DNA from 4 places in the Serpentinicella alkaliphila genome. Region 2 is predicted to be linked to each of the others. Evidence: riboswitches for the same ligand, from Rfam matches in the RefSeq annotation. Region 2 holds a riboswitch; each other region holds the start of a gene.
What was found. Region 2 has a riboswitch for cyclic di-GMP ahead of HZR23_RS08115 (transglutaminase-like domain-containing protein). Riboswitches for the same ligand answer to the same signal wherever they lie in the genome.
Positions count from the first base shown of each region.

Region 1 (7,832 bases), 540 kb from region 2:
TTATGGCATTACTCGTTCCTTCACAAATTATTCTATATAGTGCCTTCTTTTGCTTGAGTGAAAGCATTTCATCTGAACCATTTAGACTAAACTCTATATTTATATTGTTTAATACCTTAGTATCATTTATAAAATTTAGTATTTGTGCAATAAAGTTGTTTTCTCCATTCTTCTTCCAACTAAGCCCGTATACGGTTTCTCTCAGTTCTCTCATTGTTTCATTAAGTGATTTCCTAATAATATTTAAATCCCTTTCAATGTCTATTAGACTGCTTTTTTTAAGTCTTTTAATCGTTTCATAAATTCCACATGAAGTGCTAAATAATCTTTGTAGTGTTCCATCATGTATCTCATCAGCTATTCTATTTTGCTCTTTATTTATTAGTAGCTCCTCTGCAAATTGCTGAAGCTCGAATTTCTCAAATAATATAGAGCTAAGATTTGCTACTAACTTTAACTGCTCTACTACCTCTTCTTCTGTATTTATTTTTAAACTTGAATCCAAATCTATTCCGATAGCGCCAAAGTTTTTGCAATTGTTCCCCACCGATACAAACAAAAACCTTTTATCATTTATAATATGTTCGAGAGTCTCACAGTTAGCTAAGCAAATATTTTTGCTTTGCAACTCATTTGCAATTTTTTTATCTAATTGTTCCATTTCTGACCTAATTGTTATTGGCGTAATACCTTTGGTTTGACTCATAAATATTACAGTCTCAGTTCTTATTACTTTATTACAATACTCTGTTATTATATTAATTAAATCTCTACTATTTTCTTGTGATGCAAACAGCTCAACAGATTTATATAAATCCATAATATGATTCATTGATTCTTTTATTCTATGGTTTGCATAGATTAGTTTACTGTTAGCTATCTTTAAATTATTAGTTTTTTCTTCATTTTCTTGGGCATATTTGGCTAAAAGTAATATAACTCCTGTAATTAAAACAAAACTTAGTATTAGATTTGATTCTTTAACAAAAGCTTCAAACAAATTAACTTGTTCATTAACTAATAAGTTAGTAATGTAAGTTGAATTAAATAAATATATAGCTAAATTTAACCAACAAACCTTATAATCCAGTTTCACTGCAGCTACTAAAATTGTATTCAGTGAATACCATACATATGGGCTATTTAACCCTCCAGATGGAATGAGTATTGCTGAATTTCCTATAGTTTCAATTAGGATTAATACTATCGTATTATATTTAGATTGCTCACTTTTTATGTATAATAGATTAAGTACTATTGCAGATAAACTTATGCAGAATATAATGATCCATTTTCTTAGAAAGGAGTGTTCCACACTTCCAAATAAGTAGAACAATGATGTAATCAATAAAGTTAAATATCTAAAAATAAAAGTGATTTTAATGAACTCTGGATATCCTTGTAATAAAGATATTTTCCTGTATTCTTTAATTTCTAACAAGAAAACCCCTCCTTTATCTAACTGTTACTTTATTAACAAAAAAAAATCATTTTAATTTAAGAGCATCCCTCTTATATATTGATGTTACAGGACCTGTCTCATTTTGCTTTTAAAAAAATCGACCTAAACTATTGTATATTACAACAATAACTCAGGTCGGTTGCACCACTCACTCCATACGCCTTAAAGTGCCCAATTATTAAGCGTACTTCTTCGTCTCCTGTTATATTTATTAAATCTTATTTAAAATTTAGGATTTTATTCCTATTTTTTTCTTTTTTTTAGAATTTTATACCAAAATTAAGTTGTACTATGATTAATTCTTTTTTAAATACACTTTGTACCTCACAAAGTCTTTAATAACCATTGCTATATTTCTGCTTACCTTATTATTTGATCATATTGACATAACCTGATTTTTATATTTACATCAATTTTTTATAAAAAAAATCCACCCTGTCGGATGTTAAAATGTTAGTTTAGTTATTTTCCACTTAAGCAGTATGGCTTTCTTCTAATATCTCAATAAACCTTTTTGATGCCGGAGACAATGATACACTCTTTAAATAACATACTCCCATCCCCCGCTTTGGAATACTTTTATTTAAGTGAATTTTATGAACTAAACCTGTATTTAAATATTCTTGGGAAAATTCCTTAACTACACAGGCTATTCCAAGATTTATTTTTGCAAATTCAAGTAATAGATCATGAGATCCCAATTCTATTTCTGGTTTTATTTTTATACCCTTTGTTAACAAATATTTCTCTACATAATTTCTTGAGTTAGATTTGGGCTCTAGAAAAATTAAAGGATGTTTCAGTAGCACTTCAATATTCATTGGTTCCTTTGTTAGATGTTTAAACTTGTCTCCACATACAAAAATATCATGTATATCTATAATCTTCTTTACCTCAATAGCAGGATCTTTTATAGGTAGATTGCAAATTGCTAAATCTACCTCTCCTGACTTGGTCATATTAATTAATTCCATAGTTGTTCTATTCATTATTTTTAGCTTTATATTAGGTGATAAATTGTGAAACTTTTCTAAATATGGCAATAAGTAATACTTAGAGATTGTATCTCCTACTCCTATTTTTAATTCTCCTGTCATCAAGTCTTTTGATTCCAACAGCTTTTTTTCGCCAACATTTATTAAGTTAATAGCAGAGCTTACATACTCAAATAATATATGTGCTTCATTAGTTAATGTAACTCCTTTAGCTGTTCTTGTAAAAAGTCTAATTTGCAGTTCCTTTTCTAATTGCTTTATTCCTTGACTTACAGCTGGTTGAGTCATATATAGCTCCTTAGCAGCTTTAGAAAAGCTTTGATTTCTCACAACTTCAGTAAATACTTTATATAAATCTAATTTACCAATCATATAACTTCTCCTTATGTGTAATATTACATCTATTTATTTTACTTATATCATAAATATAATATATAGTACAAGTAGAGAATAACTCTATGATAATAAAGTGTTAGGAGAGATACTAATGGAAAGAATAGTTGGAACTATTGTAAGAGGTTTAAGAGCACCAATTATACATAAAGGTGATAATATCGCTGAGATTGTTGTTGATAGTGTATTACAAGCATCAAAATCCGAAGGGTTTTCATTAAATGATAAGGACGTTGTTGCAGTAACAGAGTCTATAGTAGCAAGAGCACAAGGTAACTATGCAAGTATTGATGCTATAGCTAAGGATGTTAGTTCTAAATTTGCAGAAGAGACTTTTGGCGTTATTTTTCCGATTTTAAGTCGTAATCGCTTTGCAATTTGTTTAAGAGGTATAGCAAAGGGTGCGAAAAAAATAGTTTTAATGCTAAGCTACCCTTCAGATGAAGTTGGTAATCACTTAGTTGATATTGAGTTACTTGATGAAAAAGGAATTAATCCTTGGACAGATACACTTACAGAAAAACAATTTAGAGATAATTTTGGATATATTAAACATACTTTTACAGGTATTGATTATATAGATTACTACAAATCATTGGTTGAAGGGTATGGCGTAGAATGTGAAATCATTTTCTCTAATGACCCTAAAACTATACTAAATTATACTAAAAATGTTTTAACCTGCGATATCCATACTAGATTTAGAACTAAAAAAATATTAAAGGCTAATGGTGGAGAAAAGGTATATAGCTTAGATGATATTCTTTCTACCTCAATAGATGGAAGTGGATTTAACGAATCATATGGTTTACTAGGATCAAACAAATCTACCGAGGAAAGTGTGAAGCTATTCCCAAGAAATTGTCAGCCTGTAGTAGATGAAATACACGAAAAACTTAAAGCCTTAACTGGTAAAGCTGTTGAGGTTATGATTTATGGAGATGGAGCTTTTAAAGATCCTGTAGGTAAAATATGGGAGTTGGCTGACCCTGTTGTTTCTCCAGCTTATACATCTGGATTAGAAGGTACTCCAAATGAAGTAAAATTAAAGTATTTAGCTGATAATGACTTCGCAAACCTGCGTGGAGAAGAGCTAAAGAAAGCTATTTCTGAATATATTAAAAATAAAGAGGGTGACCTTACTGGAGCAATGGTTGCTCAAGGAACAACACCAAGACGACTTACAGACTTACTTGGTTCTCTTTCAGATTTAACATCAGGTAGCGGAGATAAAGGTACACCTATAGTACTTGTACAAGGGTATTTCGATAATTACACAAAATAATGGTTTTCAGTCCCTTAGTTTAATCTACAGGGACTTTTTTCTCGTTGTAATGAACTATATCTTAAAGTATAATAAAAACAATAGTGTATTTACTGAAATTGGGCCTTTATATCAATTTTTAGGAGCGTGTGTCATGTTTAGTCCAATAAAGACTACTAAAGTATACGAACAAGTAATTAAACAAATAGAACAAATGATTATTAGTGGAGAACTTAAAAGAGGTCAAAAACTTCCTTCTGAAAGAGATTTATCCGAACAATTACAAGTGAGTCGAGCTTCTGTAAGGGAAGCCTTTAGGGCCTTAGAAATTATAGGGCTTATACATGTTAGACAAGGTGAAGGTAGCTATATAAAAGAAAGCTTTGAAGAATTTTTATTTCAACCACTTACTTTGTTGTTTACTCTACAACAAAGTAACCCTCAAGAAATAATAGAGCTTAGAAGAATTATTGAATTAGAGGCAGCCTATTTGGCCGCAAAGCGATGTACAGATGAAGAAATTGAACTGTTAAGATCACTAGTTGTAGAGTTAATCGAGGCTGATAAAATTAATGATACTCTGAGAAGTGAAATTGCGGATCAAAGGTTTCATTATTCTATAGCCAAAGCTTCTAAAAACCTATTACTTTTAAATATTTTACATTTATCTTCTGGACTAATTGATATTTCAGTTCAAGAAGCAAGGGGTAAAATTACGACAACTGTAGAAAAGAAAGATTTGGTTTCATCACAACATTACAGAATATACGAGGCTATTAAGAATAAACAGCCCTTAGAAGCTAAAGCTTGTATGAAGGAACATATAGATTTCATTGAAGAACAGTATTTGAAAAACTTTTAATTCGCTTTAATTAGTCTATTTAAATGTAATTTTCCGCAAGGATGGTGCAAATGAACTCTTTAATAACTAATATAAAAACTACTGTTAAGAAATTATCTTTAAATAATCCTAAAAGAGAAGTAGAAATAATTGAAAAATTAATTGAAAATCTATCTCTATATAAACAAGAAGTAATAAAATCTGGCGGATTCAATAGCAAATCTGAAGGAAAGTTAAATTATCATGGTTTAAAAATTGACAAGATTTCCGACGAAGTGTTTTTATATAAACCAGTTACCACTAAAAACTATTATGACGATGATTATCTCGAAAAATTTTCGGAGATAAGAACCTCTGACTTAAGCTATAGTGGTGTTTTAGAAATTCATAACAAGTTTTGGGGTGCTCATGAAATAATGTCAGGGAATATTTTTGCAACTACTCCCTTAGAGCTTATTGATAGCTCTCAATGCAAAAAGCTACAAAAACTTAATTGGGAACTTATTAATGCGGATATTTATGAGGTAAAAGCCGATTCTAGCATATCTAAGTTAGCACTTTTAAATGCTATTGAAAAGATGTTTCGATCTTATTTGCTTGTAAGAGAGGTTTCTGGAAATATATTGATGGTAATAGAATTTAAAAAATAAAGTTAAAGAGACTTTTAAGTCTCTATTATTTTAGTTTTTTAAAATATTCTGCAAACATAATTGACATACTAATAAATAAAATAACACTAGGAGGTTCATTTTGAATTTTAGAACAGTGCTAAATCTTATTTATTATTATAGACTCCCTTGGGTAATCTTGGCAATTTTTACATGGGCATTAATTATATTTACCTGCTCACTTCGTCAATTTATATATGCGATGCCTATAGGATTATGGACCATGCTAGTTGGGGGATTACTCGAAAATTTCTTTATCAATGCTAAGTTCTGGCATGAGAGTTTTATATTAATTCCTATAGGTGAATTAGATTTGTTTGTAATGCTTGGACCCTTTTTCACTATAGGTGTAATTTTAGTAAGATACTTACCTAAACGTCCAGTTCATAAACTACTGCTTGTATTACTACTCTCTTTATTAGCTACAGGTATAGAATTAATTGCTATTCGTTTAGGATTACTTACATATGCACAAGGTAAATGGCAAAGCATGCATTCAGTTTTTGCTTATGTACTTGGGTTAATGAGTGCTCTAGGCTTTTACTTTGTATATTATAATCTTCCTACAAAAACTATTTATAAAAATAAAAAATAGCTACACTTGAGTAAAGGTGATCTAATGCAAATATTAAAAAATGATTGGCATTTGCTATTGAAAAATGAATTTAATAAAGAATATTATTTGGGCTTGCGAGATTTTTTAAAGAAAGAGTATAAAACAAAAACCATTTATCCAAATATGAATGATATTTTTAATGCCCTACACTATACACAATATAAAGATGTTAAGGTAGTTATTCTTGGTCAAGACCCCTATCATGGTCCTAATCAGGCCCATGGTTTAAGTTTCTCTGTCACTCCAAATGTTTCAATTCCGCCGTCACTGCTAAATATCTATAAAGAGCTCCTTACGGACTTAGATTGCTACATTCCGAACAACGGCTATCTGAAAAAATGGACAGATCAAGGTGTTCTTCTTCTTAATACTGTATTAACAGTAGTCGAAGGACAAGCTAACTCCCATAAAAATATGGGTTGGGAGTATTTTACAGATAAGGTTGTGAGTCTATTAAATGAGAGAGAAGACCCAGTAGTTTTTATACTATGGGGAAACAATGCCCAAGCAAAAATAAAACTCATTACTAGCTCTAATCACCATATTATTAAATCTGTTCACCCTAGTCCTTTATCTGCCCATAGAGGTTTCTTTGGAAGTAAGCCTTTTTCGGGGGCCAATAATTTTCTACTATCTATAGGCAAAAAACCTATAGATTGGCAAATTGAAAACATATAATATCGTGGAGACAGTTATCTATTGATTAACTGTCTCTTTTTTATTTTTTTTATTTTTATACTTGATTGTTGCATATAACAAAATGGGTATCGGAAAAAACAATGGTATAGATAAAATAAAATATGGTACTACTGTTCGTAATATAATATCAAACTTATGAATTGCATAGGGCATAAATACCCCTATCAATACAGCCACTGGAATAGCAAAGTCCCTAGGTTCCCCTACATTAAACAACTCCGATATAATTTCGCATATCACATAAAATGTTATTAGAAATTTAAAAAAGGTAGCTATATATAATATTGCATAAAAGAATGGATCTAACCTCTCTATAACATCTCCAACCTGAATAATTCTAATTGTACTTAAAGGCGGAAAAGTTAGGGTTTTCAATGTGAATTCCTCGAAAGCAGTAGTTGATGCTAAGGATCTTATACTTAGCAGTATGGTAGCTCCTAGAATACCTAAAAATGAATATTTTATAAATTTTTTACGTTCATTCCTATCCCCTTTAATATGTTTATAAAAAAAGACTACTGGTAGTACTTGAGCATATGGAAAATTTAAATTTGGTATTGCACCTGAAAATACAGGTTTTATGCCATCTGACATAATAGGTAATATTTTTTGATAGTCTAATTTAGGTATAACTAGTAAATATAAAATTATATATATTACTACTAAAATTGGCAATATAAATTCCATGAATCTTATAAAAACCTCCACGCCTAACTTTAAAGCATACATAGTTGGAATAAGAAAAAAAATGATGAAAATGTATCCTGGAGTTTCAGGCATTGTTATCTTTCCTAAATAATATACATCAGAAACAATAAGGAGACTTAAAATAAAAAAGAATAAGAGATAGTATACATTAACTAGCCCACCAAAAATCTTACCCCAATATTTATT
Region 1 is NZ_CP058648.1:1,066,728-1,074,559, reverse strand. Features, by position in the region: gene HZR23_RS05450 (sensor histidine kinase) at 1-1,441, opposite strand, end outside; cyclic di-GMP riboswitch class II at 1,587-1,671, opposite strand; gene HZR23_RS05445 (LysR family transcriptional regulator) at 1,936-2,829, opposite strand; gene HZR23_RS05440 (coenzyme F420-0:L-glutamate ligase) at 2,945-4,135, shown strand; gene HZR23_RS05435 (FadR/GntR family transcriptional regulator) at 4,269-4,976, shown strand; gene HZR23_RS05430 (hypothetical protein) at 5,027-5,605, shown strand; gene HZR23_RS05425 (hypothetical protein) at 5,706-6,218, shown strand; gene HZR23_RS05420 (uracil-DNA glycosylase) at 6,243-6,917, shown strand; gene HZR23_RS05415 (GerAB/ArcD/ProY family transporter) at 6,936-7,832, opposite strand, start outside.
Region 1: another riboswitch for cyclic di-GMP. It lies ahead of HZR23_RS05450 (sensor histidine kinase); the one in region 2 lies ahead of HZR23_RS08115 (transglutaminase-like domain-containing protein).

Region 2 (7,832 bases):
AAGTTGGAATATAGCCATCGCCAAGGATTTCATAAAAATTCATACCCCTTAACTCTCGTATGATTTCAGTACAGGTGAACTTGTTATCTAAGTGTTTTTCAAGATATCTATAAAGCACCATTGCCAAGAAACAAGTTGTAAAGTGTGCTTCTATACGATCATCTCTTGTTAAGTACACTGGTCTTGCCTTAAATTCACTTTTCATAATTCTAAAGCATTCTTCAATCTCCCAACGTTTATGATTAACTTTAATAATTTCAGAAGCTTCATCTTCTAAATTTGTGCATACAGCATAAAAACCATCATATGCCTCTTCTTTTGATATAATATCTGAATCCAGTCGATAGAGGTCCTTTTCTGCCACCTCACCATCTGATGTAACGCTTGTTTTTCCTATAAATCTTTTGTAATCGTTCTGATTACACTTGTTGAGTTTTGATGGATTGTTTTCTATTACCTTAACAGCACGCTCAATTTGTTTATTTCGAATTTTTCTTTGATAGTCTCTATATTTAATTGAATAAGTTACAATTAGCTTTTGTTCCAAACCATTTTCTTTAATCCATCGCTCTTTATAAAAAGTAATATCTGCAAAATTGTCTTCTTCAATATCAGAGATATCGAAAACCTTACTACTACCACTTAAACTCCATCCTTCGCTAGAAAGTGCCCATTCTTTAAGATGTTTTTTAAGTTTTTTGATTGACTGAGTGGTTATAAAAGCACGTCCACCTTGATCATTAAATTTCCTATTGTCATTTGACGCTAGTCCAGCATCTGTGCATACGACAAACTTTGAGAGTTTGAAATCATTAAGTATCTTCTGTTCTAAAGGCTTTAAAGTGAGCTGTTCATTAGTATTACCTTTAGTAATGCTAAATGCTAGTGGAATACCATCCCCATCCATAAAAAGACCCATTTGTACGATAGGATTAGGTTTGTGTTCCTTTGAATACCCATACTGTTTTAAGCCTTGCTCTTGCTCAATCTCAAAGAAGTAATTCGTACAGTCATAATAAAGAATTCCTGAATTACGCTTAGAAAGTTTATAACTATTATTATAAAGCTCCGATTGAATATAATCAGTTTCCTTAGAAATAACTTCAAGTGCTCTATAAATATGTTGAATATCAAAATCAGGTTTTTCTAAAAATCTAGTAGATAGGTTATAGGTGGAAAGCTTAGAACCAGGAAAGATAATCCTACCATATAAAAGTCTAGATAGTATGGAGTCAAGATTAAAAGTGAATTTATGGCGATTGGAAATCTCTTTACAGATTTTGTGAATTCCTAGATCATGATAAATCTTTTGAAGAAATAGATAGCCTCCATTAAAAGACTGTTGCTTATCTTTACCAATAAGTTTTGTAGGCGAGTATTGAACCATGATTGTACTATTTTCTTCTTTTTCTTTTTTATTAAGTTCATCGATATATTTCTTAGCCCATTCAATAGGGTCTTCCCCGTTTAATTTGTTAAGAAGCTCATCATATGTACCTAGTTTTTCAACAATTTTAGTAGTACGCTTATTTTTTTCAATTATATCCTTTATCACATAAAGTGAAGTAGCATTTTTAGATTTAGAAAGTGATAATCTCATAATAACACCCCCAGTTATCTATATTATAACACAATACGATAAAATACGAAAGAAATATTTGAGAAAATTTACAAAAAAATAAAGCCTTTTCAAAGCTTTAGCGATTTTTTTTATTATTCAACTGTCAAAGACCCGGGGACGTAAATACGGGGTGTTGTTTAATAGACTAGAGGAGTTAGAAGCAGGAGATAAGATTGTTATAACTACAAAAGGTGAAAAACATGAATACACAATATATCTAAAAAAATTTGTAGAACCTACAGATTTGTCTGTGCTTAATCGTAATAGCAAAGATAGAATATTGTCACTAATTACATGCGACCCTATAAATAATCCAACACATCGAATAATTATTCATGCAAAAATGTAAAAAGCAATGTAAAAAATTTAATTATATTGTAGAAAAATATTTGATTATTTTCAAAAATATATGGTATAATTATCATATATAAGAAAATAATACTAAGTTGAACTTGTCAACGACAATAGCAAACCATTCGAAAGGATGGGACGCAAAGCTATAGGGCCTAAAGCACATAGTGCAATGGTAGCCAAGCCACCGAACGGGAAGTTTTTGTTATTATAAAATAGAATATATTTGGTGAAAAAGCTTTTCACCGATAAAGGCAAACCACTCGAAAGGGTGGGACGCAAAGCCATAGGGCCTAACGCATTTAATGCTAAGGCAGCCGTGTTACCGAAGGAGGAGTTTTTATTATGAAAAAAAGTATATTTATTATCGCATTACTTTTTATGCTTTCAGCAAACAGTGTTTTGGGACAAGCTGTTATAAATATTAGTAACTTAGGAAATGGTATGCTAGTTGTAAATAGTAACAGTATAGATAATAAAGACGTACGTGTTTTGGTTGAAAAGGGACAAGCTCGTTATCAATATAACATAAAAGAAAAAGAAACAAGAATACCACTACAAATGGGAATTGGCTCATATCAAGTAAGTGTAGTAGAGAATGTTGGCGGAAATAGATTTAAAGTTATTTCAAAAGAAACAGTAAATGTAAATTCAATAGATGAAACAAATTTATTTCTTAGTTCAATACAGATGGTTAACTGGGATCAATCAATGAAGGCAGTACAAAAAGCTCAAGAATTAACAAAAGGACTAAGTAACGATGAAGCAAAAGTAAAAGAAATTTATAACTATATAATAAATAATTTGGTCTATGATTTCGATAAAGTAGCTACTTTAACTTCTAATTATTTACCAAATATAAATAAAATCTATGACGAAAACAAAGGCATTTGTTATGATTATTCATCTTTATTTGCAGGAATGTTAAGAAGTGTAGGAGTACCTACAAAACTAGTAATGGGTTATGCTCCAAATGTGAATGAATACCATGCATGGAATGAAGTATATATTAATGGTAAGTGGGTAACAATAGACACTACTACAGATGCAGTATATAGACAAAATAATAGAAAATATGAGATGGCAAAAGATAAAAGCTTATTTAATGTAATGAAAGAATACTAAAAAATAAAAGGAAAAAAGTTTAGCAGGTATTTTAAGATACCTGCTATTATTATGTGTATATATAATTTAGTTGATTTGTATTATTGTTCAATATTGATTAAACCGGAGGCATTTAAAGGTGTATTTAAAATATTAAGTCTATCAGTGGATACATTTTCAGTTGTAAATATTACTGATTGAATTTCTGGATATGAAGTGTAACTATAAATTAAAGAATCTATCATTAAATTACTTAAGTCATTTTCGTTTTTAATAATACTAACAAAAGCATCATTAAATTTTAATTTTAAAACCCCATCTATTAAGCTATAATCTAATAATTCAACATCTTCTGGTATTGGTGGGTATATACGGTTACTATATAAATTGTTATTTGTAGATATTTTTAGAATTTTGAAAATATCTATTGCTGAGAAATTAGAAACTGTGCTAGTAATTGGATATAGTAGCAACCTATCAGAATCAGTTCTATAAGCTACATAAGCTTTCGGAGAATTATCCTTACTAATAGGTTTATCTATTGATACACCATGAAAATCATCTGTAGTTATCTGCCAATTTATATAGAATTGAACAGCAGATACTTCATTTATTGATGTTAGCGAACTAATAAAGCTATCTAAGGCTATTCGTGCATTTGAAGAATATGTATTATACACTCCAATATCTTTAGGAAGATACACTCTGGCAATGTCATTATTTAGGTTTAAATTTAGAACTGTAGGTATTGGAGATCCAGTTGGTAATCCTAAAGATTTACTTGGTCCCTTGTATAATTCGTTAACAGTAGATCTAAGAGGAATATTAGTGTATGGTACAACTCTGGTAATTGGTATTAATCTATTAAAATCATTGTCAGGGAAGTATAGGGTCAATGCAGTTCTATTTGTGGGTACAGTTTGGACTGCAGGAATATATTTAACGTTCTTGTTAAAGTTGAAATTGATTGGTATTGGATCGATTGGTGATTTAATATTAATAATATTAGGCGTAACCTCAAGTATGTAATTGCCATTTGGTAAATCAAGTCTTTCAGGTGTTAAAATAAATGAAAATTTATAAGGGTCATTACTTTTTTCTATTACTTCTAATTCAAGATTTTTTATTTCTTGATCACCTAAAAATAGTTTAAAATTTAATGGAGTATCATCGAATTCAAGAGGTAAACTATTATGACTTGATTCAAATGTAATATCCACTTCGTATTTTTCTGAGGAATGAGTAAGTAGATCAACATTATATTCTACATAATCTTCAGAAATAATATAGTTAAAAAGAAAATTTGCATAAACAGGTATTCCGGTGGCAGTAAAACAAATAATTACTATTAAAACTAAGCTCTTTAACGTTCTTAACATTTTGATTCCCCCCTATATGCTTGTCCAATATCCATATTTATCTATATTATAATTTATTATACATAATTGGTAAACTATAAGCATATAACAAAAGTTAGCAAAACTAGATAAAAGTAGTGTAGAATAATATGTATAACAATTAATTCGACAAATTTAATAAAAGGAGTTTAAAGTACATGTTGATTTTAGGAGAACAATATAAAATTACTATAGAAGATTTAGGGCATAATGGAGAAGGGATAGGAAGAGTTGACGGCTTTACAGTTTTTGTAGATGGTGGAATTCCTGGAGACATAGTATTAGCGAAAATCCAAACCTTAAAGAAAAACTATGCAGTTGGGGAAATACTAGAAATAATTGAATCATCTAGTGATAGAATTAAGCCAGTATGTTCGTTATCATCAATATGTGGCGGATGTCAAATCATGCATATGGATTACCAAGCCCAATTGGAAATGAAGAGAAAAAGAGTAAAAGAAAATATACAAAGAATAGGTAAGATAGATACAATTGTTCACCCTACAATAGGAATGGACAATCCATATGAATATAGAAATAAGGCCCAAATTCCAGTAGGTATTGTCGATGGAAAATCAATATTAGGCTTTTATAAAAGAGGCAGTCATGATATTGTTGGAACAGATAATTGTCGTATTCAGTCAGCAATAAATACTGATGTAATTCAAATAATAAAAAAATATATTGATGATAATAAAGTCAGTGTTTATAATGAAAAGACTAGAAAAGGTTTAATTAGACATATAGTAACAAAGGTAGGATTTACTACTGGTGAAGTAATGGTAGTAATAATAACAAATGGAAATGAATTGCCTTTCAAAGAAGAATTAATAATGGCTTTGAAAAAGAAGATTAGTGGCTTGAAAAGTGTAATACATAATATTAATGATAAGAATACAAATGTTATTTTTGGAAAAGAAACTAAAGTTATTTTTGGCGAAGACAAGATAGTAGATTATATTGGAGATTTAAAATTTAATATATCAGCTCATTCTTTTTATCAGGTAAATTCAGTACAAACTAAAGTCTTATATGGAAAAGCATTGGAGTATGCAAATTTAACTGGGTCGGAGAATGTTTTCGATATTTATTGTGGCATAGGTACTATATCTTTATTTGTTGCCAAAAAAGCAAAACAAGTATGGGGTGTTGAGGTTGTACAAACAGCAATTGATGATGCAAAGGAAAATGCTGTTATTAATAACATAAATAATACGGAATTCTACGTAGGTAAAGCGGAAGATATCGTACCGAAATTGTATAAGCAGGGAATAAAAGCCGATGTAGTTATAGTGGATCCACCAAGAAAAGGTTGTGAACAGTCTGTTTTAGAAACAATAGTAAATATGAATCCAGAAAGGGTAGTATATGTTTCATGTAATCCAGCTACTTTGGCTAGAGACCTAGCCTTCTTAGATGAAAACGGATATAAGGTTATTGAAGTACAACCTGTAGACATGTTTCCACACACGGCTCATGTTGAGTGTGTGGTGTTAATAGAGAGGGTTTAGAGTGCTTTACATACTTCTTCCGAGTAGAAATGTAAGTAAACTGTTTTTATCTATCGAAGGATTAATATTTCCATAGAGGACGTCATATGACAAATGTATATATAAAAGGATGATTTGTTAAATGAATAATCAATATGAGATTTATTTCTATCATAAAGCCCACGGCTATAACTCATTAGACATATTTATAGATGGACAACTGGTAGATAATAAAAAAGGAAAATATACTTGGAGGGGTAGTGACGGTAAGCACCAAATAAGAATAACTCAGGTTAAAATGCATCAATCTAAATGGTATTGGATTACTTCACCAGTATTTTTTCTTTTGGGAGTTCTAGCTTATGATCTAGAAGGATTTGATGATAAGACCCCATTTTATGCTGTATATGAGGCTAATATTTTAGTAGATAAGGATATGATAGTTAAAGTATCGCTAAAAGACATTAATAAACATAAGGGGGAATCCAAAGAAGGGTATGAATATAAGATAAAAGTTGATTTTCCTGAAGAAGCAAACATTGAAGTTACTAAAGAAGAATTTGTGGCAACAAAAAAGGAAAGGGTAAAATGGTTTTTAACCCATGCTGCTTTACTGTCTGTAGTTTTCAGCTTTGTGATGTTTATAGGAGTGGGTGTAGGAATTAGTAGCCTTAAAACAGATGGAGAGATATTTGTTGCTATGCTTTCATTGCTAATATCTGCTGGAGTCATGGTGGGATGGATTTTCATAATATATAAAATGTATAGGTACTCACAGGGGAAATATTAAAAGAATAGACACTAAGGGGCGCACTCCTGCAAACCCCCGGGGGTTATCCCATTATTTCAGCGAAATAGTATCATCTTTCTATCAAAACCCATGTGGAGAGTGTTGTGTTGATAGAGAAGAAGTAGGTTGGAATCAGTGGTTTGGAAGGTTTTAGATAAAAATGCATAATGTATATATGTTCCCCTAGACTATAAGTTTAGGGGATCTATCTTTAGCCGGGGAAGAAATTTCGCAGAATAGAATATTATGCGTAAAAGTAACTGTCTAGAGAGTAAAAATATATACAAGTAGAAACCGCTATAGTTGACTTTTCATGAAATGCAGAAGAAACCGTCTCCAATGATTTATAAAAAAGATGTTGACTGATAACAGGAACGGAGAAATTGACTTTTGGATTTTGATTGATGCTCATTCCTTCTTTGTACTAAATAGGATTCTACTGTTTCTAACAGGCGGCTTTGAAGAAAAGTATGTTTTCAAGTTCTATAAGTTTTTATAATGACTTTCTAAAATAGAAATCTTATCTTGCAATAGCTTTTTAAGCTTTTGTGGTTTGATGGAAATAATATTGACTGTGTAGTTGAGAAAATAGTTTGCAATAAAATTCTCTTCCCCTTTATTATAGAACCCCCGAATAATATACTGATGTCCCTCAATGTGAAGTTGCATTGAGGGGTAATGTTCCTTATAGAATAAATCGATTCCTTTGGATAGGATACTAACTTCAAAATCGGTGGCTCCCTTGTGTTTAAAGGTATTAGCTGAAAGATTTGTTAATTCCTTTATTGGCTTTGAGGAATAGACAGTGCTTTCGTCGAGGGTAATAATTTTATCACAACGAAATACTTGAACTTTATTTGTGTCAAAGTTAAATGCAGTTACATACCACTGACCGTAGCTAGCAGAAATATTAAAGAACTGCACAAAGAATTGTGTTACTGTTTCTCTTTTGTTGTAAGTAATTTTGCAAACTGTTTCTTCTACTGCCATCTTTAAAATATTTTTTAAAAGAGGGCTACTATTATGGTGCTTTGAAACTTCAAAACTTAATATTTGTTCCATTTTACGAATTGCATTTA
Region 2 is NZ_CP058648.1:1,604,078-1,611,909, forward strand. Features, by position in the region: gene HZR23_RS08105 (IS1634 family transposase) at 1-1,600, opposite strand, end outside; gene HZR23_RS08110 (sortase) at 1,722-1,970, shown strand; cyclic di-GMP riboswitch class I at 2,078-2,164, shown strand; cyclic di-GMP riboswitch class I at 2,216-2,302, shown strand; gene HZR23_RS08115 (transglutaminase-like domain-containing protein) at 2,318-3,097, shown strand; gene HZR23_RS08120 (GerMN domain-containing protein) at 3,178-4,455, opposite strand; gene rlmD (23S rRNA (uracil(1939)-C(5))-methyltransferase RlmD) at 4,632-5,984, shown strand; gene HZR23_RS08130 (hypothetical protein) at 6,106-6,753, shown strand; gene HZR23_RS08135 (helix-turn-helix transcriptional regulator) at 7,237-7,832, opposite strand, start outside.

Region 3 (7,832 bases), 880 kb from region 2:
TAAACTGGAAGAAAAAAGTAGCAATCTTATAAGTGAAAATCAAAATAGTGAAGTGGTAGTAGAAAAGGCTCAAGTCGATGCAAGAAAGCAGCATGCACTACCACAGCATTTATCAGATGAACTGCCAGAAAGCGGTGAAGTAGAAATAGTAGAGGGTATATTAGAAATTCATCAGGATGGATATGGATTTTTAAGAAGAGATAATTATTTATCTAGTGATAATGATATTTACATATCCCCTTCGCAAATAAGAAGATTTAGTATGAGAACCGGAGATAAGATTACAGGAATTACAAGACCACCTAAAAGTGGTGAGAAATTTAAAGCCCTTCTTTATGTTAAAAAAATAAATAATTTAAATCCAGAGTCTGCAATCCGAAGACCACATTTTGAAGATCTTACCCCAGTTTATCCCAAAGAAAGAATGAGTTTAGAAAAAAATTCCACAGAGTTAGCAACTAGGTTGATTGACCTAATCGCACCTATTGGAAAAGGTCAGAGGGGTGTAATTGTCGCGCCACCGAAGGCGGGTAAAACTATTTTAATGCAAAAAATAGCTAATAGTGTTGCAGAAAATCACCCAGAGATAGAGATTATAGTACTTCTGATTGATGAGCGACCAGAGGAAGTTACTGATATGCAAAGGTCTATAAAAGGTGAGGTTGTATACTCTACATTTGATGAACTACCAAGTCATCATATTAAAGTAGCAGAAATGGTATTAAATAGAGCCCAAAGATTAGTAGAGCATGGTAAAGACGTATTAATTCTTTTAGATAGTATAACAAGATTAGCTAGGGCATATAACTTAACAATTCCTCCTACTGGTAGAACCCTTTCAGGAGGGCTAGATCCTGGAGCACTGCATAAGCCTAAAAGGTTTTTTGGTGCCGCTAGAAAGCTAGAAGAGGGCGGTAGTTTAACAATAATAGCTACAGCTTTAGTTGAAACAGGAAGCCGTATGGATGATGTTATTTTTGAAGAATTCAAAGGTACAGGAAATATGGAGCTACATTTAGACAGAAAGCTTTCAGAAAAAAGAATTTTCCCTGCTGTTGATATTAATAAATCAGGAACAAGAAGGGAAGAATTACTATTAAGCCAAAGCGAAATGGAGGCTGTTTTAAATGTGAGGAGGGCCTTGGGTAATCAACCTGTTCAGGAAGTTACTGAAAAGGTAATTAGTCTACTATTACAGAGTAAGAGGAATGTTGATTTTGTGGAAATGATTAGAAAAACACTATAATGCTAAATACTCTTGCACTGATGAAATCCCTATGCTATAATATAGAAGTTAAATTTGACTAATTCAATTATTAAATATAGCCTTGATACATAGAAAGAGGTGATTAAAGTGAAAAAAGATATACATCCAAACTATAAAGAAGTAGACGTACATTGTGCATGTGGTAACAACTTCAAAACTGGTTCAACTAAAGATGAAATTAGAGTTGAAATCTGTTCAGAGTGCCATCCATACTTTACTGGTAAACAGAAGCAAATGGAAAAAGGTGGACGTGTGGAAAAATTCAAAAAGAAATTTGGAATGTAAGGTTAGAGCTTTTTCTAACCTTTATTTTTATCATTAGTATATCAAAAATTCCCTCTTATAGAGGGAATTTGCGGTTATATCATATTTAAAATTTAGTTGAATTAGTATCAAACTGTTACTTGGGGGAGATAAAATATGGTAGATTTAATGGAGTACTCTCAAGCTGGAAGTATTGAAATGATAGTAGGACCTATGTATGCGGGTAAAAGCGAGGAGTTACTTAGAAGAATTAATCGTGCTAATATTGCTGGTCTCAAGGTATTAGTTTTTAAGCCAGCTATTGATGATAGATATTCCGTAGATAATATTGCTTGTCATAATGGTAAACAAATGAAATGTATTGCTGTAGAGGATGCGCAGCGGTTACAAAGCTACATAAAAGAAAATCCAGACTATGATGTTTTAGCTATAGATGAAGTACAATTTCTTGGAGAAGAAATTATACAAGTATGTAAAGATTCTGCAGATAGCGGAAAAAGGGTTATTTGTTCCGGACTAGATATGGATTTTAGAGGGGAACCTTTTCAAGTAGTACCGCAACTAATGGCATTAGCAGAGTATGTAACAAAGCTAACTGCTGTGTGTGTGGTTTGTAAAATGCCTGCTACTAGAACCCAAAGGTTAGTAAACGGGAAGCCTGCTAAATATAGTGACCCTATAATTCTAGTTGGAGCAGAAGAAGGCTATGAAGCTAGATGTAGAAAATGTCATGAAGTGATAAAATAGAATATAAAAACTATATAACTCCTTTCACTGCGAAGGGAGCTTTTCTTTTACATGTTTAGCACTCAATACCATATTAAAATTGACATAATATGTAATATTAGATATAATTCACATGAGTTATGCAGTTGACTCCATATACTGGGAATTTTGCACAGTAAACCAACCTAACAATAAATTCTTCGGCCAAAATTTATCAATAAGTCTTGCAAATTGCCTAACTTCTGTGTCAAAATGTACTTGTATAGTTTGAAAGCATTGCTGTGCTTTTATAACGATACGGTATGTGGCGTTGAAAAAGTTTCGGACCATTTCGCCGTGGGTGAAGCCTTCTTCAGCGCCTTTATTATTGAGTTCCCATCTTGCATAGACAAGTAAAGTTTCTGCTGTAAAAATGAGCTCAATATGGGCGTAATGATGACTTTCCGACGTTGAGTGGCAAGAATTCAACCCCAGTTCTTGTTTTGCAGTTCTAAAAAACCTCAATGCTCCAACGCTTAATATATGCATCTAAAGCTTCTTCAGGATTATCGACCCTATTACTAATCAAAAGGTAAGCCCCACGATATGTAGCCGCAACCTCTTTGTTTTTCTCAAATTCATCCTTCATCATTTCAGTATCTTCTTTGAGTCTTGTAGCTACAACTGCTTTTGCAATAGGCGTATAACGATACTTAGTTACTACTTTACCCTGCTTTCCAACTAAACGGTAGGGTAACTTGATATAAATATTAGGTATGGATATAGCACTTACTTTATCTTTAAGACCACTAATAAGAAGTTTGAAAAAACTTCTTTAATAAGCATTGAAGGCTTTACAGGGATAAAGCGTTCTCGGCCTGTAATATTCTCAATTTCTTTTCGATAAAGTGCTGTATTACGTTTTGCCTTAGTAACCCAATCATATTGATGATCTGTGAGCCAATTAAAAAAGTCTTTGCATAAAAACCGGGTCCATGGCAACCCATAGTACCCCTGTGTAAATCCGGCGAATATCCATTAGCATTTCTTTTGAAAGATCTATTTTTGTCTGTTTTTCATCGCTATTTTCTACCTTACGCCAAATACGCCAAAACAATGGATATTTAAGTCCGTTCTTTAATACAACAGTTGTAGCAACTATATTCATACACCAGATATTTATTTTAATGGAGCTATCATATAACCAACAAAGGAAAGGGATTTTCTTTCCATGGGCATGAGCCACCTTTGTATCATCAAGTACAATAACATCTCCTTCAGTAAATGCAGTTTCTTCTTCTTGTTGTAGTCTTTGTACTCTTTTAAAACTAAATAAACCCCAATTATAATCAGTTGTAAAAAAGCGGCTAAAGGTATATTGAGCCATTTTAAGATTCCGAAACATCGGTTGTAATAAGCTATCCTTAGTAGCATAATCAGAAATACGTGAGACAGAATTTTTATTAGCAATAAGTCCTACCACATAAGCAAAAGCAATAAGCCAAGTGGGTACACCATTACGTTTTACAATACCCGATTGCGTAAGCAGAAGTGAAAAATCAAATTTATCCCAAATTGCTTTTAAAACTGGCGTTCCGCCCCCATTTCCTTGTTGTAAATTTCTATATTTCGGTTTCCCAAGAGTCATATTTATCACCCATTCATCAAGAGTAATGGCTATTAATACCATTCACTTTGATTATTGGGGCGGGTTTAAAAAGTCAAGTCTTTTTTGCTATTTCAAGACATATAAAACAAAAATATTTTTTAGTATATTATAATATACGATACATCAGTCTTATTTACATTTATTTACACGAACTGCATAACTCATGATAATTCACTTATGTGGTTCCAATGCTAGGAGGTAGAATATGAAATTACCCATACATAGAAAAGAACGTGTTATATTAACAGCAATAGAGATAATTAATGATTTAGGTATACAAGGTCTATCCACTAGAGAAATTGCAAAAAGGGAAGAAATTTCAGAGGGCACCTTATTTAAACACTTTAAAAATAAAAATGAAATATTATTAGGTGTTTTAGAGCACTACTCACAATATGATATGGATATTATTGAGTCTATAAAATTAAAAAAGCTTCCTTTTACTGAAGCAATAAAATATTTTATTGATTCTTACGCTTTATATTATGAAAATTACCCCGAAATAACCGCAATTACACAGATTTATGAAGTGTTAGCAAATGACCAAAATCTAGCTGTAAAGGTTATGGATATTTACAATGTTCGATATAAGTTTATGTATGATACTATTGAAAGTGGAAAACTATCAGGAGAGCTTTCACCTGACATTGATAGTATTATTTTATCTGATACAATTTTAGGTCTTTTTAATGCCATATGTTTAAGGTGGAGGTTTGAAAAATTTAATTTCTCTCTTCAAAATCAGACAATGTTGGCTATGGATATGATTTTAAAATGTATATATAAATAACTAGCATTACTAAATTAAATATCTTAATGAATCAATGAAGAAACTCCTTTTACAAAAAGGAGATTTTTTTGTAAAAAAATACAAAATATTGAAGGATTTTAAATAAATATGTCGAAAAAGAATTTTAAAGAGTATATAGGTATAAGGTACTAATATCACTGTAAAAGGCAAACCTATTTAAAGATAGGGACGCAAAGCCATGGGTCTAAGGATGATATCAATAAATATCTATGATTGCCAGGTTACCGAAGTGTGATTAATAATCTTTAAAATATAAATAAGATTATGTCATATGAAGGTATTTATTAAGTGAATACCTTCATTTTTGTTTTTTGAAAATCATAATTTGTTCTCCATTCAATCAAACAAATATATATGGTAAAGAGGTGAAATATTGAAAAAAGTACTTATTGTTGATGATGCAACCTTTATGAGGATTTCCCTAAGATGCATACTCGAAAAAAATGGTTTCGAAGTTATTGGCGAGGGTAAAAATGGTGTCGAGGCTATAAGTAAGTATATTGATTTAAGACCTGATATATTAACACTAGATATTACTATGCCTGAAAAAAATGGAATTGAAGTGTTGAAAGAAATTATTAATATTGACCCTAAGGCTAATGTTGTAATAATCTCTGCTCTAGGACAAGAAACTTTTGTTACGGAAGCAGTTAAACTTGGTGCAAAAGGTTTTCTAGTAAAGCCATTTAAAGAAGATTTTATAATTAGGACATTAAGTAAATTATAAGGGAACTAATATATACAAAATTATATGATGATGTAAAATAATAGGCGATGTGAAAAAAATAATGTAATGGGGTATTGGGATATGAGAAAGAAGTACGTATTGCTTAGAGATTGTTCAGAAATGGATGTATTAGCAGAGGATATTTTAAATAACTATGGTTTACCACTAGTTGTGAAAAATACTAATATCAACTCTTTTATTAAGGAGAGATTAGAACAGTTTAATGTTGAAAGAGTGTTGATTTATGAATTCGAAAGTGATATTTTTTGCAATGATATAAGTGAGAGAAATGAAATTTATGAACAATATAAAACAAATATTGACTGTTTAAAGGATTTGTTAAATAAGCTGTCATCTGGTAAAGAAATAGAAAAAAAGATGATAACCAATATATCTGATTCAATATATAGCTGGCAAGATGATCAAGAAAAAGTAATCAGCATGTTAACGAAGGTTAAAAGTGCTGATGTATATACATATACACACTGTCTCAATACCGCATTTTACTCAATGCTTATTGCTAAGTGGCTAAGACTTTCACAAGAGGACATAAAAAAGGCTATACAATCAGCTCTTTTGCATGATGTCGGGAAAATAAAAATAGATACAGAGATTTTAAATAAAAAGGGAAGCCTAACAGATGAGGAGTATAATGAAATAAAAAACCATTCATTGTATGGATACGAAATTTTAAAAACCATGGGCAATATTGATATTGATGTTATGAATGGAGTGCTCCATCATCATGAAAGAATAGATGGCTCAGGATATCCTTTTGGAATAAAAGGAAATAAAATAAATATTTTTTCAAAAATTGTTTCCATAGCAGATGTTTATGATGCAATGATTTCAGACAGAGTCTATAAAAGAAGAACTAGTCCCTTTGAGGTGTTTAAACTTTTTTTAACTACAGGAATCGGTGCCTTTGATCCTTCTATACTTGATGCATTTATTAACAATATTTCAGTATACTATACTGGATCAAATGTATGGCTAAATAATGAAAAGACTGGGGAAATAGTATTTATTCCACCTTATGATGTAAGTAATCCAATAATACATGTGGAGTCAGAATACATAGACTTATCTCTACAAAGTGATATGAAAATAGTATGTATTATCTAATTGGTATTAATAGATATTGAAGTAAAATTCAATGTCTATTTTTTATGTAAAAAACACAAACTATATATTATTCACTTTGCAAGTGTAAAAGAGGTGATAGATTGTTTGGAAGCAGTTTAGGAAAAATAGTTCTATTATTATTTCTATTAATTCTTTCAGCTTTTTTTTCTACTTCAGAAACTGCCTTGATGGCTTTAAGTAAAATTAGAGCAAGACACATGGTTGATGATGAGATAGTTGGAGCAGAGTTAGTAAGTAGATTGATAAAGGAGCCTAGCAAGCTCCTAGGTACAATTTTAGTAGGAAATAATATCGTAAATATAGCAGCCTCCGCCATAGCAACATCTCTTGCAATAGATTATTATGGAGACAGTGGTGTGGTAGTTTCAACTGTTATAATGACGTTTTTAGTTTTGGTTTTTGCTGAAATAACCCCTAAATCCTGGGCTGCACAAAATGCAGAAAGAGTTTCTGTAAGAGTTGGCAGACCTATGGCCTTTATTATTACAGTATTACATCCAATAGTTATAGTTTTTACATTTATCACAAGTGGATTAATGAAAATATTAAGAATAAATAATAATCATAATCGCCCTTTTATAACAGAGGATGAACTAAGGACTGTAGTTAATGTAAGTCAAGAAGAAGGTGTTTTGGAAATAGATGAAAAGGAAATGATACATAAAGTATTTGAGTTTGGAGATCTTCAAATTAAAGATGTAATGATACAGAGAACAGATATCGTAGCTATTGATGTAAGGCTTACCTACGAAGAGATTATACAAGTAATTAGGAATGAGAAATATACTCGTTATCCGGTTTTCAAAGAAGGAATAGATAATATAATTGGGATTTTAAATTTAAGAGATTTATTATTTACAGAAAATATAAATGATAATTTTGATATATATAATTATATAAGAACCCCCTATTACACTTTCGAATACAAGAGAATTGCAGAACTATTTAAAGAAATGAAAAAGAAAAAAGTACAAATTGCTATTGCATTAGATGAATATGGGGGAACTGCTGGGATAGTAACAATGGAAGATTTAATTGAAGAAATAGTCGGAGATATACAGGATGAATATGATGAACAGGAAAATGAAATTGAAGCTATAAATCATAACGAATATATTTTAAAAGGAAATATACGTCTAGAGTTAGTAAATGAATTGTTAGGAGTAAATCTAGAGGCAGAGGATATAGATTCCATAGGGGGCCTTATGATCAGTGAGCTGGGAAGATTACCAAAACTTGGTGA
Region 3 is NZ_CP058648.1:728,801-736,632, reverse strand. Features, by position in the region: gene rho (transcription termination factor Rho) at 1-1,246, shown strand, start outside; gene rpmE (50S ribosomal protein L31) at 1,355-1,552, shown strand; gene HZR23_RS03770 (thymidine kinase) at 1,688-2,278, shown strand; gene HZR23_RS16845 (hypothetical protein) at 2,396-2,785, opposite strand; gene HZR23_RS16840 (hypothetical protein) at 2,748-2,888, opposite strand; gene HZR23_RS16835 (hypothetical protein) at 3,026-3,238, opposite strand; gene HZR23_RS03760 (hypothetical protein) at 3,201-3,926, opposite strand; gene HZR23_RS03755 (TetR/AcrR family transcriptional regulator) at 4,111-4,695, shown strand; cyclic di-GMP riboswitch class I at 4,852-4,945, shown strand; gene HZR23_RS03750 (response regulator) at 5,090-5,443, shown strand; gene HZR23_RS03745 (HD-GYP domain-containing protein) at 5,525-6,568, shown strand; gene HZR23_RS03740 (HlyC/CorC family transporter) at 6,670-7,832, shown strand, end outside.
Region 3: another riboswitch for cyclic di-GMP. It lies ahead of HZR23_RS03750 (response regulator); the one in region 2 lies ahead of HZR23_RS08115 (transglutaminase-like domain-containing protein).

Region 4 (7,832 bases), 1.1 Mb from region 2:
CTACTAACTGTAAAATTATTGACTATAACCTTTTTTTGAAAACCCCATATTCTTTCTAGTAAACTATTTAATGCCTTATAGTTACCCTCATAGCTAATATTTATAGCTATTGCATCTATCGATGTATTGCCAAGAGTTTCTACCCGAGGTTGTGAAAAGGTTATTGAGGATACTTTAATGCCAGAACTATTTATAAAGTCCTGCAAAAGTAAAATTAATTCCTCTTGATTTATAAATGGGAAATAATTATTAGCTAAAATCTTAACCTTTTGACTTAAATCTTCAATGGTGCTATCTATTTGCTGTTCTGAATTATCTGTCCTCATGTAATCAGCTAGCTTTAACTCAGCCTCATTCATTTCCAACTTTTTAGCCTCTAGCTTTTCAAGTTGGGGTATTATTAAAAAAAAGTAATATATAGATAATAAAACCACTACAAATAGTAAAGTAACTGATTTCTTCTCCCTATTTGTTAATTTCATCCTATCTCACTTCCTTTACTTTAAATTGAATAGTAAAGTTATAGATGCCCTCATCTAGGTTAATAGAAGGAATAAATATATCTTCAAAAGCTTCAGTTAGTCTTAAATTATATTCAAATTCAGCTATAGAACTTTTATCCTTTGCATTTCCCTGAATAGTAATATTATCTTCGGATGCATTCATAGACTGAAAGAATAAATTTTCAGGGACAGTTCCAAAAACTTCGTTAATTAAAAGATCATTGATAATATCAAGACTGCTAATTCCCTGCTCAATGCTACTAACTAATTGTAATTGATTTCTCAGTGTACTTACTCTAGCTTCCTTTTCCCTTACTCTTTCCAACTTCAAAGTTGCTTCAGGACTTTGTAGTATTTCATAAATTGAAGAAATATCATTTGTCATATTAGTAATTCTTATATAATTAACAACTGGAATAGATACTAGTCCCATTGTTAGAATTATTGCTATGCCATAGAATATCTTTTGTTTTTTTTCTATGCCTCTTTGCTTGAAAACATAGGGTTCAAAAAAATTTATATCTCTCATTTTTATTCCCCCGATCTTCTTATTAGAGCTCCGATATTATTGATATAAGAAGCTAAGCTTATGGTACCTGCTTTATCAGTATTAAGATTACTTAAGTAATCTATTTTATAAGTAGGTATGTTAAACGCACCTTCTAAATATTTATCAATACCACCTAATTCACTACTGCCACCATAAATATAGATTTCATCAATCATGTTACCAGTATTTCGCGTAGTGTAGTACTTGAAAACTTTTTCTATTTCAGTCACCCAGTTATCAATGCTTGATTTAACAACGTTCATGAATCTAGACGCATATGAAAAATCCTCTAATTCCTTTTCTATATACCCCATATCTGTTGCTTCTGCTATATCCGTACTTGAAGCCGCTGTAAAATTATGTAATCCTTCATTTATATCTAAAATTTGTTTTTTCATTTTTTCTGCTTGTCCTAATGAAAAATCTAAGAAAGTACATATATTTGTATCTATATCTTTTCCTCCCATTTTCAGTAATCTGTTAAACTTAAAGATTCCTTTTTCGATAATAATAGTATTAATTTGAGTATGTCCTATATCAATAACTGCTATAGTTTTATTAGACATACTATCTTGTTTATTAACTCTTTCACATAAACTAAATATTTTGTCTACACCATTTGAATGAATATCAAGTACTATAGGTTGTAAACCTAAGGATTCAATTAGATGAAAATAGTCTTCAGCAATTTTATTAGGAAGTGCTGTCGCTAATACTTTAGTTTTTTCCATTCCACCATCTTCAAAGGTCTCTAAAATTTTGTATTGAATAATATACTCATTTACTTGGATTGGTAAGTATTGTTCAATCTCAAACTCAAGCATGCCTTTTAACTGTTCTGGTTTTACCGAAGGCATATAGATTTCTCTTGTTATTATTGAGGAGCTCTCTATTGAACAAATTGTTTTAGTTGTATTGATTCTATGATTATGTAATGCCTTAGCAATAGTTTCTTTTAGTCGTAGCATACTGAAAGTTCTATCATCAAATAAGGAATCATCGGAAGTATCAATATTAACTACCTTGGTAATCGTTACTAAATTTTTTTCATACTTTCCTACAGCCATTTTAATACTATGACTGCCTATATCAATAGAAAGTATATCTTTATTCCATATACTAAAAATACTTTTGCCCAAGTCCATTCCCCCTCTAATAATTATTGAAAAACATACCTACATACCATACTAAAATTTCCTGGTGCCAACAAATAGTTATAAAAGTTGCTATTGCTATGAAAGGTCCAAATGGGATGGCTTCCTTCCTTCCCTTTTTTTTAAAGGTTATTAATAGAATTGATAAAACTCCACCAATTAGAAACGACAAAAGCATCATTAGAAGTGTAAGTTTCCAGCCTAGCCAAAAACCTAGAGCCCCCATTAATTTTATATCTCCACCACCCATGCCACCATTAGACAATATAGCGATTAATAGGAAAAATCCCCCGCCTATTAAAAAGCCTACTATACTATCTATCAAAGGATAAGGTACTCTATATAAAACCATACTTGCTAACTTATATGCCAATCCTAAAAGTAATATAAATACAACTATACCGTCAGGAATTATCTGATAATCAAAATCTATTACGCTCATAGCTAGAAGCGTACTTGATAATATTGCATATGCAATAAATTTAATAGATAATCCAAATCGTAAATATAATAAAACAAAAACAAAACAATTGAACAATTCAATAAAAGGGTATCTAATAGATATATTATCCTTGCAGTATTTACATTTGCCGCCATAAACAATATAACTTAGAACAGGTACTAAGTCCAAGGGCTTTAAATATGTATTACAGGTCGTACAGTGGGATGATGGATATGCAATGGACTCTTCTCTTGGAATACGGTATATGCAAACATTTAGAAAAGAGCCAATTAATAAACCCACTAAAACTATAAATACAATCACACTATCCCAACTCCTAAACCATCTATTTGTTAATACTCAAATTATACTTTATTTTTTTTTACTTTGAAAATGCAATAACTGTTAATTTATTGTTATAAAAAAAACTGCCATAATAGCTTATGGCAGTCGGACTATCATGTTGTATAACTATACAATTTAGACTCCAAAACTTTGCGTCCCACCTTTTCAAATGGTTTGCCTATATATAATTGTGATTAATTACCAACGTGTAAATAGATTCAATTTATAAATAAAAATAGCTAACAATATAAGATAATACTATTAGCTTTTATGCAGAGGACAAAAATGACTTTGGTTCATTACACAATCAGTCCTAAGTCCTATTTAATATTAAATTCGCCAAACTTTGATTAAATCCTTTTTTTTTAAAAAATTTCTAGTAAATTTGTCGCTTTAATAATATTTCTAGCTCTCCAAAGGGTATATCCTTATCTGTCCAGATTTTGAAGGCTACAATAGCCTGAAATAAAAGCATGTCTAAACCATAGTGAACCTGACAGCCAATTTCCTTTGCTTTTTTTAGAAGCTTAGTTTCATAGGGTTTATATATTAAATCACAGACTAACATATCTTTTTTAATTAAAAGGTCTTCCTCAAAAGGTATTGCATCCTCATTTGGACTCATACCTACAGGGGTGCAATTTATTAATACATCTATATCTTTAGATTTTAATTGAGAGGGTTCAATACATTCACTTATTGTTCCGCTAAAACTATATTTGTTTAGTCCATTAGAGATTTCAATTGCTTTGTTTATATTTCTATTACAAACAATTACATTGCATCTATATTCTTTTATTAAGGATACAATAATACTTCTAGCAGCACCACCAGCTCCTAAAATACAAATATTTTTTCCATTTAAATCAAAGCCTTTATTCTTTAGGCCATTAATAAATCCAATACCATCCGTATTATATCCAACTAATTTGCCATTTACATTCTTTATAGTGTTTACTGCCCCTATTAGTTTTGCTTCTTCTGTTAATTCATCTAAAAATGGTATTACACTAGTTTTATGTGGATATGTGACATTACAACCTATGTAGTTAAGTCCTTTTATCCCATAAACCGCTTCTTTAACTGAATTATCTTCTACATGATGGGCTAAGTAGACAGAATTTACATTATGTAATCCAAAGCCATAATTATGAATAAAAGGCGATAGACTGTAAATAACTGGATTGCCAATTAAACATACGGCTTTTGTTCCCCCATTTATATTTATCACTTTTTACCCTCCTTACGATGATTCTTTAAAACTATTCTTAATACATGTCTCTCGACTCTTCTCACTAAAGTTGTCCACCAAAACTCTTTACTTTCTATAGGTACAACTAATACTGTATATATTCCCATACGATTTCCACCTAAAATATCAGTAAAAATTTGGTCGCCAATTATAGCAGTACAATTAATATCTGTACCCATTTTAGTCATTGCTTTTCTAAAAGCACCTCTTCTAGGCTTGTTTGCCCTATGGATTGCTGGAAGTTTTAGCTCTTCGTTAAAGGTAACAACCCTATCCTCTGTATTATTTGATACTAGACAAACCTTAAAGCCTTCTTTCAAAAGATTAAGCAGCCATTTTTTTGTGTCCTCACTAGCATATTTAATATCCCATGCTACAAGAGTATTATCAATATCGATAATTAAGCCCTTAATATTGTTATCTTTTAATTTTTTCAAATCTATTTCAAAAATAGATTCTGCATACATTGCAGGAGTTAGTAACCTCATTAATTATCACCTCAGTTAGTATTTCTAAATGACTTATATCTCATTTTTCCTTCTTGCTTAATTTCATTTACTAATTGAATACTATCTTTTGCCGCATTTAATTCACGAATCATTGCAACTTCGCAGGATGGGCAATATTTATGATGAACTGATAAAAGCAAGCAACCACATCTTAAACACTCCATATTTAAATGCTCATTTGGTATTTCTACAAGTCTGCCATCTTTTACGAAGTTATTTGTAACATGTACTGGAATTCCTTCTCTTTGATAAATCTCATGGGCTGTTGCACCGGGAAACTCTTTTAAATATCCTTTTATTTTATCAAATATCTCTTCTATTTTTCCATAACATCTTTCACAATATTCATGAAGGGAGTTTTCGTGGATTATACTTTTACATTTTCTACATGTCCTTATATAATGCTTACTTAGTCTATTATTCATAAGCTTCACTTCCTTTATGAGATTTGGTTTTATTATATCATACTAATTGGTAATTTATATCTTCTAAGTTATTAATATGCCAATATAGTAAATGTTAACTATTGATTAATTTCCGAGGAAATGTTGTAATATCAACATTTATCTACATATTTACTTTCTGTTTTTATCTTTTGTTTATTATTTCGACAAAAAATAAAGCCATGGGACAAAATCCACGGCATCTTTAACCTATTTTTTATTTTTCAAAGGATTTCAAAAGCTTCTTGGTAGCCCTTTTCTCAATTCTTGATACATATGAACGGGAAATACCTAACATTTTTGCTATTTCTCGTTGTGTTTTGGCCCCCCCTTGACACATGCCATAACGCATTTCTATTACCATTCTCTCTCTCTTTTTTAATACCTTTTGCATATGTTGGTAAAGTTTCTTAACCTGAATTTTTAACTCTACTTCATTCAATACCTCATCTGTCTCTGTCCCAAGTACATCTATTAATGATATCTCATTACCTTCCCTATCTACACCAATTGGCTCTTGAAGTGAAACTTCAGTTTTGATTTTTTTACTAGCCCTTATAGTCATTAAAATTTCATTTTCTATGCATCTGGCAGCATAGGTAGCTAATCTAGTCCCTTTATTCCTATCAAATGTGGTTATTCCTTTAATTAAACCAATTGTACCAATAGATATTAAATCATCGATGTCAGATCCTATATTGCCATACTTTTTAACAATATGTGCTACCAATCTTAAATTTCTCTCCACAAGAATATTTCTAGCTTCCTCATCACCCTTTTCATATAATTCTAGATATTTATCTTCCTCTTCAGCTGTTAAGGGCTGAGGAAAGGATGTATTACTAGAAATATAAGATACTGCAACTATTATAGGATTAGCAATAATTGGTAACAAATTTCCCAACAGAGCAAGCATTCAACCATCTCCCCCTAGAAAACTAAACAAAAACTACATATTATTTTGATCACTTTAAATAATATGTAGTAAGTGAGAGATATGTGCATGTACTTGAAGAATTAAAATTTCAACACTTTGGACTTTTTTTATATAATTTTCTTTTCTATTATTTTATTTATTAACTCTTTGAATATCGGTACTGCAACTCTGCTTCCTGATTTCCCATCTTGAATAAATATAGTGATCGCATATTTAGGCTCATCTTTAGGGTAAAAACCAGTAAACCATGCATGTAAAACTTTTTCATTTCTATATGATGATTCGGCTGTTCCTGTTTTTCCAGCTGTTAAATCCTTTAAATCCCCTACTGTATTTCCAGTCCCATCTGTCATAACAACAGACATTAGCTTATGTAACTTAATCGCTACTTCCTCTGATAGAATTCGGGATTCCTCTTTATTTTCTAATTTTTCTATTATGTTTTTATTATCATCAACTATTTCCTTTACTAAGCTCAATGGTTTTTTAATACCATCATTTGCTATTATTTGGGTCATCTGATTAACCTGAATTGGTGTTATATCAATTGCACCCTGCCCAATGGAAATATTGCCTATGGATGGCCCTAATAATTGATCTCCTAAAGGTAATGTTCCAGCCTCTTCTTCTACAAGACCTATATTTGCCTTCTCTCCTAATCCAAGACGTTTTGCCATTTCTATTATATTCTCCGCACCTAGTCTTTTACCAATTTGAATAAATACAGAGTTACAGGATTTTGCAAATGCCGTTTCTATATTAATATCTCCATTGCCACCATTTAAATATGAAGTACACTTTATTTCATGATTTCCAATTAACTCAAATCCGCTACAGTGGAATAGCTCCTCTGGATCTACCAAACCCTTTTCTAATGCTTCTGCAGCTAAAACAATTTTAAAAATTGAACCTGGTGGAAAAGTCATTTGAATAGCTTTGTTATATAGTTCGTCCCCAGTGCTTTGCAAATGACTTCTTATATAGTTAGGATTGTAAGTTGGTCTGCTGGCTAGGGTCAATATTTCTCCTGTTTTGACATCTGATATAATAACTGAGCCTAGATGTCCTGCCTGATCTAAAATATCTTCTGTTATTTTCTGTAGTTCATAGTCAATTGTTAAACGGATACTACCTTTTTCCATTGGGTTATTTACTATTGTTAAGCCTTCACCTGGTAATATTCTTTTTCTTCCATCTAAAACTGCAATTACAGATCTATTTGGGGTTCCAGATAATAGATAATCATAGGCTCTCTCAAGGCCAGACAATCCTTTTTTATCAGTGTTGTGAATATAGCCTATTACATGAGAAAGAATTTGTTTATCCTCATATCTCATTATTTTGTCTATAACAAACACACCTCTAGTATCAATTAATCTTCTATCCTGCCAATTTACATTGTCATCCACTGGAAACTCTACTGGTGTACTTGCAACAGCAATTCTCCCCCTTATATATTCCTTTGATAAATTGGTAATCTCACTTAACAGTTCAATATTTTTATCAGAGGATAGAAAAAGATGAGGGAAAACTATTAAAAACTTTTTTTCAGTACGGTTTACTAATGGAACATTATTTCTATCAACTATTTCCCCTCTACCAATATCTATTGGTATCGTAAATAAGTTTTGTTTATTTACTTCATTAGTATAGAAATCATGTTGTATTACTTGTAAATAGAATAATCTCATTATTAA
Region 4 is NZ_CP058648.1:2,672,268-2,680,099, forward strand. Features, by position in the region: gene HZR23_RS13685 (S-layer homology domain-containing protein) at 1-482, opposite strand, end outside; gene HZR23_RS13690 (PilN domain-containing protein) at 484-1,032, opposite strand; gene pilM (type IV pilus assembly protein PilM) at 1,035-2,192, opposite strand; gene HZR23_RS13700 (prepilin peptidase) at 2,206-2,973, opposite strand; cyclic di-GMP riboswitch class I at 3,092-3,183, opposite strand; gene aroE (shikimate dehydrogenase) at 3,371-4,225, opposite strand; gene HZR23_RS13710 (YqeG family HAD IIIA-type phosphatase) at 4,222-4,734, opposite strand; gene HZR23_RS13715 (hypothetical protein) at 4,746-5,180, opposite strand; gene sigK (RNA polymerase sporulation sigma factor SigK) at 5,416-6,114, opposite strand; gene HZR23_RS13725 (peptidoglycan D,D-transpeptidase FtsI family protein) at 6,243-7,832, opposite strand, start outside.
Region 4: another riboswitch for cyclic di-GMP. It lies ahead of HZR23_RS13700 (prepilin peptidase); the one in region 2 lies ahead of HZR23_RS08115 (transglutaminase-like domain-containing protein).